One region of the Klebsiella sp. R445 genome, then DNA from elsewhere that is predicted to be linked to it. Evidence: predicted binding sites of a transcription regulator. Region 1 holds the regulator's gene; the other holds the start of a gene.
The links. Region 1 encodes CRP, which controls carbon source genes, mostly activating them, when cyclic AMP is high. Its sites were predicted from a motif close to ATGTGANNNNNNTCACAT; they were not measured.
Positions count from the first base shown of each region.

Region 2: ACMYSN_RS20350 (PTS sugar transporter subunit IIB) is a predicted target of CRP. The motif match lies at 1,528-1,545, and genes of this name have one in related genera.

Region 1 covers NZ_CP180446.1:3,619,370-3,627,257, forward strand. Annotated here, with positions in the region: gene ppiA (peptidylprolyl isomerase A) at 1-236, shown strand, start outside; gene pabA (aminodeoxychorismate synthase component II) at 399-962, shown strand; gene argD (bifunctional acetylornithine/succinyldiaminopimelate transaminase) at 1,164-2,384, shown strand; gene ACMYSN_RS16850 (YccS/YhfK family putative transporter) at 2,374-4,452, opposite strand; gene crp (cAMP-activated global transcriptional regulator CRP) at 4,505-5,137, opposite strand; gene ACMYSN_RS16860 (OsmC family protein) at 5,443-5,847, shown strand; gene ACMYSN_RS16865 (phosphoribulokinase) at 5,916-6,785, opposite strand; gene ACMYSN_RS16870 (YheU family protein) at 6,822-7,040, opposite strand; gene ACMYSN_RS16875 (YheT family hydrolase) at 7,043-7,888, opposite strand, start outside.
Region 2 covers NZ_CP180446.1:4,303,364-4,311,251, reverse strand. Annotated here, with positions in the region: gene ACMYSN_RS20355 (PTS sugar transporter subunit IIC) at 185-1,456, opposite strand; gene ACMYSN_RS20350 (PTS sugar transporter subunit IIB) at 1,631-1,945, shown strand; gene ACMYSN_RS20345 (PTS sugar transporter subunit IIC) at 1,955-3,277, shown strand; gene ACMYSN_RS20340 (PTS lactose/cellobiose transporter subunit IIA) at 3,380-3,694, shown strand; gene ACMYSN_RS20335 (ROK family protein) at 3,766-4,680, shown strand; gene ACMYSN_RS20330 (LacI family DNA-binding transcriptional regulator) at 4,735-5,697, shown strand; gene ACMYSN_RS20325 (metal ABC transporter substrate-binding protein) at 5,921-6,838, shown strand; gene ACMYSN_RS20320 (manganese/iron ABC transporter ATP-binding protein) at 6,835-7,656, shown strand; gene sitC (iron/manganese ABC transporter permease subunit SitC) at 7,653-7,888, shown strand, end outside.

The DNA of each region.
Region 1 (7,888 bases):
CGATGGCGCGTACTGCCGACCAGGACAGCGCGACCAGCCAGTTCTTCATTAATATCGCTGACAATGCTTTTCTCGACCACGGACAGCGTGATTTTGGCTACGCGGTCTTCGGTAAAGTGGTGAAAGGCATGGACGTGGCCGATAAGATTTCTCAGGTGCAGACCCACAACGTCGGGCCGTACCAGAATGTTCCGTCTAAACCGGTCGTCATCCTCTCCGCGAAAGTCCTGCCATAAGTTTTTCTTCCCGCGCGGGTAATTATCGCCCGCGCCTTATCGCCCGTACTGTATCAGCGGAAAGGGCGATTCCGACCCTTCTGCACGGATGTTTCGCAAAGTGATAAGCGCAGCACCATAATCTGAGTAGAATAGCCCGGTTTTGTTTTTTCCGGAGCCACCATGATCCTGCTTATCGATAACTATGATTCTTTCACCTGGAACCTGTACCAGTATTTTTGCGAGCTGGGGGCAGAGGTGCTGGTCAGGCGCAACGATGAGTTGACGCTTGAGGAGATTGCGGCGCTGGCGCCAGAGAAAATTGTTATCTCTCCCGGACCCTGCACGCCGAATGAGTCCGGCATCTCGCTGGCGGTTATCGCACATTACGCCGGCCGGGTTCCGCTGCTGGGGGTTTGCCTGGGTCATCAGGCGATTGCGCAGGCCTTTGGGGCCACTATCGTACGCGCTGCCACCGTCATGCACGGCAAAACCTCCCCCATCCGCCATAACGGCACCGGGGTTTTCCTGGGGCTGAATGATCCGCTGGTGGTCACCCGCTATCACTCTTTACTGATTGATCCTGCAACGCTTCCCGACTGCTTTGACGTAACGGCGCGTAGCGAGAGTGGTGAAATTATGGGGATTCGCCATCGCGAGTGGGATCTCGAAGGGGTACAGTTCCACCCGGAGAGTATTCTCAGCGAGCAGGGGCATCAGTTGCTGGCAAATTTCCTCAATCGATGATTTATACCTTTCATCCTTCAAGTTGCCTGGATGTATGAGCCTCATTGATGGTGAGGCTCACCCTTCTGACCAGCGCTTAGTCGCTGCACCTCACAACCCGAATTATTTTGGCTATACAGTTGCCATTGATTGATTTTTTATGCATATTTTGTGATTAGATTATCACAATAATGATTGCGTAACGAAGAAGGATGGCATGACATGGCAACTGAGCAACCGGTAATTACCCGCGCCACATTCGATGAAGTTATTCTGCCGATTTATGCACCTGCGGAATTCATCCCGGTAAAGGGTAAAGGTAGCCGCGTATGGGATCAGCAGGGTAAAGAGTACATTGATTTTGCCGGTGGGATTGCGGTGACGGCGTTAGGTCATTGTCATCCGGCGCTGGTGGCGGCGCTGCAGCAGCAGGGTGAAACCCTGTGGCACACCAGCAATGTCTTTACCAACGAACCGGCGCTGCGTCTTGGTCGCAAGCTGGTGGACGCCACCTTTGCCGAGCGCGTGGTATTTATGAACTCCGGTACGGAAGCCAACGAAACGGCCTTCAAGCTGGCGCGTCACTACACCATTACCCGCCACAGTCCGTATAAGACCAAAATCATCGCCTTCCATAACGCCTTCCACGGCCGCTCGCTGTTTACCGTGTCCGTGGGCGGGCAGCCAAAGTATTCTGATGGTTTCGGCCCGAAACCCGCCGACATTATCCACGTGCCGTTTAACGACCTGCACGCGGTTAAAGCGGTGATGGACGATCACACCTGCGCAATCGTGGTTGAGCCGATTCAGGGCGAAGGTGGCGTGATGGCGGCGACGCCAGAGTTCCTGAAAGGGCTGCGCGAACTGTGCGATGAGCATCAGGCGCTGCTGGTGTTTGATGAAGTGCAGTGCGGGATGGGGCGTACCGGTTCGCTGTTTGCGTACATGCATTATGGTGTGACGCCGGACATCCTCACCAGTGCCAAAGCGCTAGGCGGCGGTTTCCCGATCAGCGCCGTGCTGACCACTAACGAAATCGCCAGCGCCTTCCACGCCGGCTCCCACGGTTCAACCTACGGCGGTAACCCGCTGGCCTGCGCGGTTGCCGGGGCGGCATTTGACCTGATCAATACGCCTGATGTGCTGGAAGGGGTGAACGCGAAGCGGGCGCTGTTTGTGCAACATCTGCAGGAGATTGACGCTCGCTTTGACCTGTTTAGCGATATCCGCGGCATGGGGCTGCTGATTGGTGCGGAGCTCAAACCACAGCATCAAGGCCGGGCGCGCGATTTCCTGTATGCCGCGGCGGATGCAGGCGTCATGGTGCTCAATGCCGGGCCGGACGTCATGCGCTTTGTGCCGTCGCTGGTGATCGATGAGCAGGATATTGCCGAAGGAATGGCGCGCTTTGCCCAGGCGGTACAGAAGGTGCTTAGCGCTTAGTCGCGCTCAGCCAGATGCCATGATGTGGGCGCTGACGCCATGCCACCGACGAGATGGTGTGCATGGTGTTCAGATGGTCGAGGATCCGCTGCAGGTGCTGCTCCATGGTACTTAGCGGGCCGCGACTCACTTCGACGTCCTGAGACTCCATAATATTCACGTCGTCAGCGCTGCCGGGACCGTCAGTGTCCAGCCGCTGCTGACAGCGCTGAAGCGCAATCTCGCAGGATTCCAGATAGCGCCGGGCCAGCTCCGGCGTCAGCATGTTGTGCTCGCGGGCCAGGGTGGTCATCGCGTTGATGTGCTCAACAATAAACTGGCTGTGGGTAACCCACAGCTTCATATCTTCCAGATAATGCGAGTTAAACCCTGGCTCCTGCATGGCCTGGTTCAATGAGTTAAACAGCGAGTTATGTGCCTGATTGACGCGCATGCGGCGATAGGCCAGCGCCGGAGCCTGGTGATCGTCGCTGAGGATCAGCCGGAGGGCCTCCTGATCGGCCTCCAGCGCGTCGTGGGCGTTTTTACGTAGCAGCCCGCTCTGCCACTGTGGCCACAGCCAGACCATTCCGCCAAAGGCGATCAGGCAGCCGATAAGCGTATCGATAAGCCTGGCGACAATGTACTGCTCGCCGTTAAGTGTCAGCAGCTGCAGGGTATATACCGCCGTCACGGTAAAGCCGACCATCGCCCAGCCGTAGTGCTTGCGAATAATCAGGTAGCTCAGCAGCGTAATGATCAGCAGCGCGGTCAGAGTATAGCCATCGGGAACGTGAAAGTGCAGCGTCAGCCCGGCAATGGCGAGGCCTGCGAGGGTGCCGGCCGCCCGATGGACGATGCGCACTCGCGTCGCGCCGTAGCCGTTTTGGGTGACGAAAAGCACCGTCATTAAGATCCAGTAAGGCTTGGGAAGGTGCAGGGCGCTGCCCATCAGGCTGGCGGCAGTGAGCATCACGCAGATACGCGCTGCATTGCGCAGCGCCGGCGATTTCCATGAGAGATAGTGCTTTAGCGCAGGCAACAGCGGCAGGCGGCGTTCTTTATCTGCCATCAGGTTGCGGGCATACAGCGGGCGCTGGGTACGCAGCACGCGGGCGATGCGGCTAAAGTGCCAGGCACAGAATTGCCCGACCGGGTTGTCGGGGTGCTGCCAGGCAATTTTCTCCAGCGCGCCAATCTGCTTATCCATATGAAAGCGTTGCGGATAGCGATGGTACAGAATGTCGTCGGCCAGCACCCGCAAACGGGCGGCAACGGTTTGCGCGTTCCAGCGGATCACCGCCTCCGCGTGGCTACGCTCCACCAGCTTCTGGACTTCCTCAGGCTGATGCAGGCTGACGGAGATATGTTCCTGTAGATCCAGCGCCACCTGAAACGCCCGCAGCAGGCGCTTGTGATCGTTGCGCTGGTTCGCCGCCAGCATATGCATCTGCTGATAGCACTGGGTGATCAGGTCCACCACCTTTTGCTGGCGAGTGAGCAGCGGCGGGAGCGATGTCGCCGGGTCGATATGCTGAGTCAGCAGGCTGTATTTCGCTTCGCAGTAGTTAGCCAGCTCCCTGTAGAGCAGGCTCAGGGATTCACGTAGCGGCTGTTCACGCCAGAGCCAGAACCAGAACCAGCTAAACAATCCGTACCACAAGGTGCCGAGCGCGTAGATCAACAGCGGCTCCCAGATGGGCATGTTCCCGGCAAGGCTCAGGGTAAAGATGGCCGCAATCAGCGAGGCCGGGAGGAGTCTGGCATGGAGCGAGCTAATCTCTGCCGTCACGCCAAGCAGCAGCGCCAGGCCGCTAAGGATCAGGGGCAGCGGGATCTCCTGTTGCAGCAGTAGCTGGACCACCAGGCTACAGCCAGCAAACAGCGAGCCACCCACGATCAGGCGTTTGAAAAAGCGTTTGTGCGGGGTGTCCAGACCGGCGACGTTACAGCAGGCAGGCACTAAGGAGAACAGCAGACCCTGTTGCAGATGACCGAGGAGAAGACCGACCGCGACAGGCAAACACAACACCAGCGTTTGCCGCAGTGCATAGTTGACTTCCGGGTGGTAAATCAGCCTGCGCCACATCAGGGGGAGACAAAAACGGCGTATTGCGGGGGCAACACGCCGTTTTAACGACTTAACGCGTACCGTAAACGACGATAGTTTTACCGTGTGCGGAGATCAGATTCTGATCTTCCAGCATCTTCAGAATACGGCCGACGGTTTCACGAGAACAACCGACGATCTGACCAATTTCCTGGCGGGTAATTTTAATTTGCATACCATCAGGGTGGGTCATGGCATCCGGCTGTTTAGCCAGATTCAGCAGCGTCTGAGCGATACGACCGGTGACGTCGAGGAAGGCAAGGTTACCCACTTTTTCGGAGGTGACCTGCAGACGACGAGCCATCTGCGACGACAAGCGCATCAGAATATCCGGGTTAACCTGGATCAACTGACGGAATTTTTTGTAAGAGATTTCGGCCACTTCACATGCGGTTTTTGCACGTACCCAGGCGCTACGCTCCTGGCCTTCTTCAAACAAGCCTAATTCACCGATGAAATCGCCCTGGTTGAGGTAAGAGAGGATCATCTCTTTACCTTCTTCATCCTTGATGAGCACAGCCACAGAGCCTTTGACGATGTAGTACAACGTTTCTGCTTTTTCACCCTGGTGGATCAGCGTGCTTTTCGATGGGTACTTATGAATATGGCAATGAGACAAGAACCATTCGAGGGTAGGGTCTGTTTGCGGTTTGCCAAGCACCATGCGCGGTTATCCTCTGTTATAAGCTATCTCCGGGTGCCGACACTACACGGCATCCGGGCATGCAATCGTATTGTTTCCCTATGCCTGGGAAATGGCTGGTGATTTTTCTTCAGCCTGTAATGTGAACTCCTCTGCATACATGCAATACATTAATGTAATACTGTAGCATCCCGACTGTTTTAGCATAGCTTTTGCCGCATGTCTCCTGGTGTCTTGCTTCAGCATGATGTAGGTCGCCTTCCGTTGCGAGAATTGTTATGTGCGCGTAATCTGTCAGGAAAATTGCAACCTCGGAGTTAAATTTTATGCAAGCTCGTGTGAAATGGGTTGAAGGGTTAACCTTCATCGGAGAGTCCGCATCAGGTCACCAGATTCTGATGGACGGCAACTCCGGAGATAAAGCGCCAAGCCCGATGGAAATGGTGTTGATGGCGGCGGGCGGATGCAGCGCGATTGATGTTGTGTCTATTTTGCAGAAAGGGCGTCACGACGTGACCAACTGTGAGGTGAAGCTGACTTCTGAACGCCGGGAAGAGGCGCCGCGCCTGTTTACCCATATCAACATGCATTTCATTGTGACTGGCAAAGAGCTGAAGGATGCGGCGGTATCGCGTGCGGTGGATCTGTCGGCAGAGAAATATTGCTCGGTGGCGCTGATGCTGCAAAAAGCAGTCAACATCACCCACACCTATGAAGTCATTGAAGGCTAACTGACGGCCGGATAGTGCCAGGTAGCAGAGAACAACCCCAGTCGTTATACGTCCGGGGTTTTTTATGGCTAGTCGATCTTTCTGCCTTCCATCAGGCGCTCTACCAGCGGCGTCATGATCAGCTCCATCGCCAGACCCATTTTGCCCCCCGGAACCACCAGCGTATTGATATGCGAGATAAACGATCCCTGCAGCATCGCGAGCAGCCACGGGAAATCGATATCCTGCAGATTACGGAAGTGGATCACCACAAAACTTTCATCCAGTGAAGGGATGCCTTTCGCCGCAAACGGGTTCGAGGTATCGACGGTGGGGACTCGCTGGAAGTTGATATGGGTACGGGAAAACTGCGGGGTGATGAAGTTGATGTAGTCCTCCATCGAACGCACCACGGAATCCATTACCGCTTCACGGGAATGGCCGCGCTCGCTGGTATCCCGGATAAGTTTCTGGATCCATTCCAGATTGACAATCGGCACCACCCCGACCAGCAGGTCGACATTTTGCGCGACGTTGTACTGCGGGGTGACCACGCCGCCGTGCAGCCCTTCATAAAACAGGACGTCGGTCGGTTCCGGGAGCGGTTGCCACGGCGTGAAGGTACCTGGAACCTGATTCCACGGGACCGCTTCGTCATAGGTATGCAGGTATTTTCGCGACTGGCCGCTGCCGTTGCGCCCGTATTCAAGGAAGGTATTTTCCAGCAGGCCGAAGTCGTTGGCTTCCGGACCGAAGTAACTGATGTGCTTGCCCTGATCGCGCGCTTTGCGGATCGCCATGTCCATTTCCGGGCGGGTGTAGCGATGGAAGCTGTCGCCTTCGACTTCCGCAGAACGTAGATTCAGCTGTGCGAAAATTTTACGAAAGGCGAGGCTGGTGGTCGTGGTTCCCGCGCCGCTGGAACCCGTGACGGCAATCACCGGATGTTTGGCAGACATAACAACTCCCAGATTAAACGATGGTGTGGTGCCGCCTTAGCCGTGGAACTGCTTGCGGGGCATAATGTTGACCGTTTCGTGTAGTTCAGACCACACCAGCACGGCTTCTCCGCTTTTTAACTGTTGTTTGACGTCGGCGACTTTATCCACCAGCGAGCGTTCATGTTCACCATAATCGGTGCCTTCACGCAATACAAAGCTTTCGATCAGGTTATCCAGCGTTTCGGGATCCAGATCGTGCCAGGGAATAATCATATTTATGCTCCCAACCAACGGGTTAACCAGTCCGGAATGCGTCGTTCCAGCCACATTTCCGGCTTACGCAGCGTGCCGCCAACGAACCCGACGTGCCCGCCTTGCTCGGTCAGCTGATATTCCACATTTGCCGGCAGCTGTTCCTGCGGCGGGATAGAGTGGTGATCCATGAAAGGATCGTCCTTCGCGTGAATGATCAGCGTCGGCGTGGTGATATCACTTAATCGCGGCATCGCGCTGCACTGGCGATAGTAGTCTAGCGCACCGGCGAAGCCGTGGATTTTCGCGGTGATCATATCGTCAAACTCGCGGATGCGGCGCATCCCTTTGAGCTGGCGTAAATCGACCGGTAGCGAACCCGGGTAGGCCTTCAGCTTACGGGCCGCATTGGCCTTTAACAGGTTAAGCAGATAGCGCTGATAGACCCGGGAAAAGCCTTTATCCATATGATAGCTGCAGGCTTCCAGCATGAAGGGGGCTGAGACGATCACCGCGGCGTCCAGCGGGGCGTTATCGCCTTCTTTTGCCAGCAGGCAGCCCAGCATGTTCCCCCCCAGTGAATAGCCAACGGCGGCGGTCGGGACCGTACCAAATTCACGTTGCAGCCAGTGCAGAAACCAGCTGCCGTCTTCGGTTTCGCCAGAATGATAGATCCGGTTATTACGATTGGGTTCACCGCTACAGCCGCGAAAATGCATCACCACGCCAAGCCAGCCGCGCTGCATGGCAGCATGAATCAGACCGTGGGCGTAGGGGCTGTGCAGGCTGCCTTCCAGGCCATGAAAAACGACCAGCCGCGGTTTGTGCCGTGCCAGGGAGGGGTCTTCGCTCCATGCCAGATCGACAAA
Region 2 (7,888 bases), 680 kb from region 1:
AAAGAAATCTACTGACAAAATGCGGAAATGTACATCCACAAACGGAAACCGCTTTCCATTATTGTCGGCCTGGTTCACAAATTTGAGGGGGACTCAGATATATTTGTGATTTACATCACGCAATGAAATATTCAAACGCCCGCATGACGCGGGCGAGATGTCGGCCAGCAGAAGGGCAAAAAAACTAGCGTTCGGCGTCGGCAAGCTGGCGTTCGTAGACCTTAAAGAACGGCCGGTATAGCATCCATGCGTTGAAGATGGCGAACAGCGTCATGCATAGATTTTTCCAGCTGCCGTTTGCAGACCAGGCCGCGCCGAGCGGGGACGGCATCGACCACGGTAACATCGCCACCGCCCGATCGAGGATGCCAATCTGCGTCAAATACCATGCGATACAGGCGTTTATCAGCGGGACGAAGATAAACGGCAGCAGGAAAACCGGGTTCATAATGATAGGAAAACCAAACAGTATCGGCTCGTTGATATTAAACAACGACGGGATAAGGCCAATTTTACCGACGCTTTTCAGCTGCCGCGATCGGCTACGCATCGCCATAAAGACCAGCGGCAGCGTCGAGCCAATGCCACCAATCAGCAGGTAGAAATCCCAGAACCCCTGCAGGTAGATATGCGGTAACGCCGTCGCTCCTTCCGCCAGCGCCTGCTGGTTTTCAAACAGATAGGTCATCCAGAACGGGTTCATTATTCCAGTGATGATCAGCGCGCCATGGATACCAACAAACCACAGTAAATTACAGATAAACAAAGAGATAAGCACCGCGGTCAGGGTATCTGAGGCCACCACCAGCGGCCTGACCGCTTCGCTGATCAGCTCCGGTAAAATCCGCCCGGTGGCTTGCTGCATCAGCGCATTGACCACGCTGATGGAAATCATCACAAACAGCAGCGGAACCAGCAGCTGGAACCCATTGCGGGTCATCAGCGGCACCTCTTCAGGCAAGCGAATGCACCAGCCTCTCTTATAAAAAAACCTAATTATTTCAATTGAATACGTACTGGATATCAGCGCAGTAAAAATCCCCATGCCGCCGAGGAAAATATTGGTTACGCCATTATCACGAAAGCCAATGAACAGCAGAAACGACAGGCAGCCGGTCAGCCCGCAGAGCCTTTCCGGCAGGCGGTACTGCTTCGCCAGGCTGGCACTGGCGCCGAAGGCAACAATCAGCGCCACCAGGCCGATGGTCAATTCAAACGTCGGCAGCAGCATCGGGCGCAGCCACAGGTAGAACTGTCCGAACGTCGTCGCGCCATTTATGGAAACGGGCGGAAACAAAACGGGCACCAGTAAACTCCCCACAATCACGAACGGCATCGCCAGCGCAAAACTATCGCGCATCGCCGTAATGTGATTATTGCGCGTCAGGATGTTCGCCAGTGGCGCCAGACGCTGTTCGATGATGTCCACGGCAACATTCATCAACGGATTGTTCATGGTTCTACCTTATCGAGTGGTTTTGTTGGCTGGATGATCGCGCACTACAACATAAAGTAAAAGCCCGCCTTAGGTGATCGTTATCACAATTAATAAATCCACAAATGGAAAGCGCTTTCCGTAATGACGCCATTGTGACTATAGTCCACCCATCCAACTCACCAGGAACGGTTTATGAAAAAGATTATGTTGTGTTGTTCCGCAGGTATGTCCACCAGCCTGCTGATGAAAAAAATGATTGCCGAAGCAGAGCAGCGCGGTCTGCCGGTGGAGATCAATGCCTTTGGCGTCGCCGAGTTTGATCAGCAGGTCGGGAACTATCAGGTCGTCCTGCTTGGCCCGCAGGTGAAATACATGCAGAAAGATCTGCAAAAGCAGGCGGACAAATATGGGATCCGCGTTGAGCCCATCAACATGATGGATTACGGCATGCAGAAAGGCGGCGCCGTACTGGATTTCGCGCTCTCCCTGATTGATAACAACCACTAAGGAAAGATCATGAGCTCTCTGTACGCTAAATTGATCGCCGTTATTGAACAAAAAATTACTCCGCTGGCCGGGGCAATCGGGCAGCAAAAGTATGTCACCTCGATCCGCGATGGTTTCATCACGGCGCTGCCCTTTATGATCGTCGGCTCTTTCCTGCTGGTCTTTATCTTCCCGCCCTTCTCGCCGGATACCAGCTGGGGATTTGCCCGGGCGTGGCTACAGTTCTCTCTCGATCATCGCGATGCCCTGATGCTGCCTTTTAACTTCAGCATGGGGGTGATGACCCTGTTTATCGCGGTCGGCATTGCCGCCAGCCTGGCAAAGCATCACAACCTGGATTCACTGACCGCTGGCATGCTGTCGCTGATGTCCTTCCTGCTGGTAGCCGCCCCGCTGAAAGACGGGCAGATCTCCACCGCCTACTTCTCCGGACAGGGGATTTTTACCGCGATTCTGGTGGCGATTTACTCCACCGAACTGTACGCCTTCCTCAAGCGGCACAACATTACCATTCGCCTGCCGCCTGAAGTCCCGGCTGGCGTCGCGCGCTCGTTTGAAATCCTGATCCCGGTGCTGGCTATCGTCCTGACGCTGCATCCGCTGAACCTGTTTATCGAAGCGCAACTGGGGATGATCATTCCAGAAGCGATCATGTCGCTGGTGAAACCGCTGGTTGCCGCCTCCGATACCTTACCCGCCATTCTGCTGTCGGTGCTGGTCTGCCAGGTACTGTGGTTTGCCGGGATCCACGGGGCGCTGATCGTCACCGGGATCATGAATCCGTTCTGGATGGCGAACCTGTCGATTAACCAGGCCGCTATGGCGGCGGGTACGGCGATCCCTCACATCTATGTGCAAGGTTTCTGGGACCACTACCTGCTGATTGGCGGCGTTGGTTCAACGCTGCCGCTGGCGCTGATGCTGCTGCGCAGCAAGGCGGTCCATCTGCGTACCATTGGACGCATGGGCGTCGTCCCGGGCGTGTTCAACATCAACGAACCAATTCTGTTCGGCGCGCCGATTATCATGAACCCGCTGTTCTTCCTGCCATTTGTGCTGGTACCGATGATTAACGCCACCCTCGCCTGGTTTGCCCTGAAGCTGGATCTGGTGAGTCGCGTGGTCTCGATGACCCCGTGGACCACCCCGGCGCCGATTGGCGCATCGTGGGCGGCTAACTGGAGCTTTAGCCCGGTGATCATGTGCCTGATCTGTATGGCCACAGCGATGGTGATGTATATGCCGTTCCTGAAAGCCTACGAAAAACAGCTGCTGCAGCAAGAACACGACAACGCAGCAGCCCAGACTGAAGCCGTGGCTCAGTCCGCTTAATTCACACAACACTATGTATATCCTAAATAATTCAAGTTGCAGGCAGGCGGCGACGCAGTGAATCCCCTGCAGCTTGAAGTATGACGGATATGGAGATTTATGATGGAATCAGAAGAACAAATCATGGGCATTATCATCAATGCCGGTCAGGCGCGTAGCCTCTGCTTTGAAGCACTAAGCTGTGCCAAAGAGGGGGATTTTGCCGCCGCTGACGAGAAGATGAAAGAAGCCGCGCACTATTCCCGCGAAGCGCACCTGGTCCAGACTCAGCTGATTGAAGCCGATGAAGGGGAAGGGAAAACCAAAATGACGCTGGTGATGGTTCACGCCCAGGATCATTTGATGACCTCAATTCTGGCGAAAGAGCTGATCGCCGAGCTGATTGCGGTCTACCGTTCACGCCCGCTGCACCAGTAGCCGGGCGACCCGGACGGGCGTTGACGCGACCGTCCGGGAGTGCACTCCCCCACTCTTATCTGAGGACAACCATGCTACATCTGGGTTTAGATATCGGCGGTACCAAAATGGAAGCCGTGATGCTCAATGCCGACGGCGAATGCGTCTATCGCCAACGTCGACCGACGCACAAAGAGAGCTATGAGGCCTTTATGCAGCAGCTGCTTGGCCTGATCGACAGCGTGCGCCAGTGGAGCGAACAGCCGTTTACGATTGGCATTGGCCTGCCGGGCGCCATCGACCCGCAGAGCGGCCTGATTAAAAACTGCAACTGCCTGGTCCTCAACGGCCACGACCTGCGTCGGGATCTCAAGCAGCAGCTCGGCCAGCCGGTCTGGATAGCCAATGATGCCGACTGCTTCACGCTCTCCGAAGCCGTGGATGGCGCAGGGGCTGGTGCCAGTACAGTATTCGGGGTGATTATTGGCACCGGCTGCGGCGGCGGCATCGCCGTCAATCAGCAGCTACTGAGCGGACCCAACGCCATCGTGGGCGAATGGGGACACAACACGCTACCGGGCTATACGCCGGAGCGCGATGGCCCGGATCAGCCTTGCTACTGCGGCAAAGTGAACTGCATAGAAAGCTTTATCTCCGGCACCGGCTTTGCCAGTCGCTTCGGCGAGCAGGCGCGAGCGGAGGCGATTATTCAGGCCGCTGGCGAGGGCGACCCGCAGGCACTGGCCCACTGGCAGCACTTTATCGATGCTTTTGCCCGCAGCCTGGCATCGGTGATTAATATTCTCGATCCCCAGGTCATTGTGCTAGGCGGCGGCTTATCTAACGTTGAAAAAATCTACGACACGTTGCCGGCAGCGCTGGTGCCTTATCTGTTTTCCGACAGTTGCAGAACCCAGATTAAACCGGCTCGCTTCGGCGATGCCAGCGGCGTGCGCGGGGCAGCGTGGCTGCCGGTTCTGGCAAATTCCACGGACCGCTGGCGATGACACTTTTTCAGCAGGTATGTTAAGCTAAGCGAAATAATCAAAGCAGAAAATACCATGCCAACCATTGATGATGTTTCAAGATTAGCGAATGTCTCGAGAGCGACGGTATCTCGTGTGCTCACCGGCACCCGCGGCGTGCGTGACGAAAGCCGGGAAGCCGTCCTGCGGGCAGTGGAAGAGCTGAACTATCGCCCAAGTTTTGCCGCGCAGAACCTCGCCAGTCAAACATCCAATCATGTCGGTCTGGTGCTCCCGGTGCGGGATGAAAGCAGCAGCGCACGGCTGCTACCTCTGCTGTCTGTGGCGCTGAAAAGCCTGAATAAAAACCTGATCGTCCAGTACGTGACGGATGCTGTCGAGCAGGCGGCCGTCATCGACGATTTCCAGCGCCAGTGTGTCGCCGTGGTGGTGCTCGGCCCCCTGCCGGCGGATACGCCACGCAACGTGATCTCCTTCGATCGTTTCAGCATCGCCGGGGTGAACAATCAGGGTTACGACTACGCCTTTGCTACCGAAAGCGCCTGTCGCTACGTGATTGGCAAAGGCCATCGTCACATCGCCCTGCTCTCTGACAGCGACAGCGATGACGCCAGCCGCCAGATGCAGGAAGGCTATCGTAACGTCCTGCAAAACTACTCGATTCCTTTCAACCGCCAGCTGGTGCTGACCGCCAATGACGATGTCGAACAGGCGCTGCTTACGCTGATCAACAGCTTCAGCAAATATTCGGTGATTATCGTGAAGCGTGACCGCTACGCGGCGGAGGCCATGCGCCTGCTGCGCGAATTTAATGTTGCCGTGCCGCAGGAAGTCTCGCTGCTGAGCCTCGAAGATTCGCCGCTGGCCTCGCTGCTCTATCCGCCGTTGACCTGTATCTCCTGGCCGCTGGAACAGCTGATGGAAAACTGCCTGCAGCGCATCCGCAACCTGATTGATGAGCGTCCGGCATTTGCCACCGAAGGACGCACTCTCGCAGGCCGCCTGATCCCACGCCAGTCGGTCGCCGACATCTCCTGATTTTATCCTGCCCGGGCTGTTATCCCCTGCCGGGCAGGCAGATACCCTGTTTTATTCCTGCAATTTCCCCGCTTAGCTCCCGCGATGCCCTTGCCGTGCTAATCATTATCCCGGCATCTCCACCATAAATAATAATCATTTTCATTTGTAAATAGCCTATGCTATATAACATAGCAATGGCTATAAAAGATGATTAATTAACCACATCGCAATGAGGGATCTTATGCTGCATTTGCCGTCGCTGAAACATCTGCTCTTTACCACGCTGCTGGCCGTAATGACCATCGCCCCGGTTCAGGCGAACGAAAAATTCACCGTGATCACCACCTTTACGGTGATTGCCGATATGGCGCAAAACGTCGCCGGCGATGCGGCCCAGGTCAATTCGATCACCAAACCTGGCGCCGAGATCCACGAATATCAGCCCACTCCAGGCGACATTAAGCGCGCCCAGGGGGCGCAACTGATCCTCACCAACGGCCTTAATCTGGAACTGTGGTTCGCCCGCTTCTATCAGCATCTGAAAGGAGTCCCGGAAGTGGTGGTCAGCAACGGCATTCAGCCGATGGGGATCAGCGATGGCCCCTATAACGGTAAGCCCAATCCTCATGCGTGGATGTCGATGGACAATGCGCTGATCTACGTCGATAACATTCGCGACGCGCTGGTGAAGTACGACCCTGCGCATGCCGATACCTATCGCCAGAACGCCGAAGCCTATAAAGAGAAAATCCGCCAGACCATGGCGCCGCTGAAAGCGGAACTGGCCCGGCTGCCGGAAGATAAGCGCTGGCTGGTGACCAGTGAAGGCGCCTTCTCCTATCTGGCCCGGGATAATGGGCTGAAGGAGCGCTATCTGTGGCCGATCAATGCCGACCAGCAGGGCACGCCGCAGCAGGTGCGTAAAACCATCGACACCATGAAAAAAGAGCATATCCCGACTATCTTCAGCGAAAGCACCATCTCTGATAAACCCGCGCGTCAGGTGGCGAGAGAAGCCGGTGCCCACTACGGCGGCGTGCTGTATGTAGACTCGTTGAGCGCCGCCGACGGCCCGGTTCCGACCTATCTGGACCTGCTGCGCGTCACCACGCAAACCATCGTCCAGGGCATCAACGACGGCCTGAGGAAACAGCAATGAGTACAGACATCGCCGGCCTTGCGGTCAACCAGGTCAGTGTCACCTATCGCAATGGCCACACGGCGCTGCGCGATGCGACGTTCAGCGTCCCGCGCGGTTCGATTGCCGCGCTGGTCGGGGTGAATGGCTCGGGGAAATCGACGCTGTTTAAAGCACTGATGGGCTTTGTCCGCCTGTCCCACGGCGAGATTGCTATTCTTGGGCAGCCGGTCAATCGCGCCCTGCGCCAGAACCTGGTGGCCTATGTACCGCAGTCTGAGGATGTGGACTGGTCCTTCCCGGTGCTGGTAGAGGATGTGGTGATGATGGGCCGCTACGGACACATGGGATGGCTGCGGCGGGCCAAAGCCGAGGATCACCAGCGCGTCGATGCGGCGCTGGCCCGGGTCGGCATGAGCGAGTACCGCCATCGGCAAATCGGCGAGCTTTCCGGCGGGCAGAAAAAGCGGGTGTTTCTTGCCCGCGCTATTGCTCAGCAAGGCCAGGTGATTCTGCTCGACGAACCGTTCACCGGCGTTGACGTCCAGACCGAAGCGCGGATCATCGCCCTGCTGCGCGAACTGCGCGATGAAGGCTGCACCATGCTGGTCTCCACCCATAATCTCGGGTCGGTCAGCGAGTTTTGCGATTATACGGTGATGGTCAAAGGTACCGTGTTGGCCAGCGGGCCGACGGAAACCACCTTCACTGCCGGAAACCTCGAGCGCGCGTTCAGCGGCGTCCTGCGCCACGTGGTGCTCAGCGGCGGTGAAACTCAGGTCATTACTGACGATGAACGTCCGTTTATCAGCCGCCGGGCGACGGGCGGTGAAGAGTGAACTGGCTGCTTGAGCCGTTTGGCTATCAATACATGCTGAATGCGATGTGGGTATCGGCACTGGTGGGCGGCGTCTGCGCTTTTCTCTCCTGCTACCTGATGCTGAAAGGCTGGTCGCTGATTGGCGATGCCCTCTCCCACTCCATCGTGCCCGGCGTCGCCGGGGCGTATATGTTGGGTCTGCCCTTTGCCGTCGGCGCGTTTCTCTCCGGCGGGCTGGCGGCAGGCAGCAT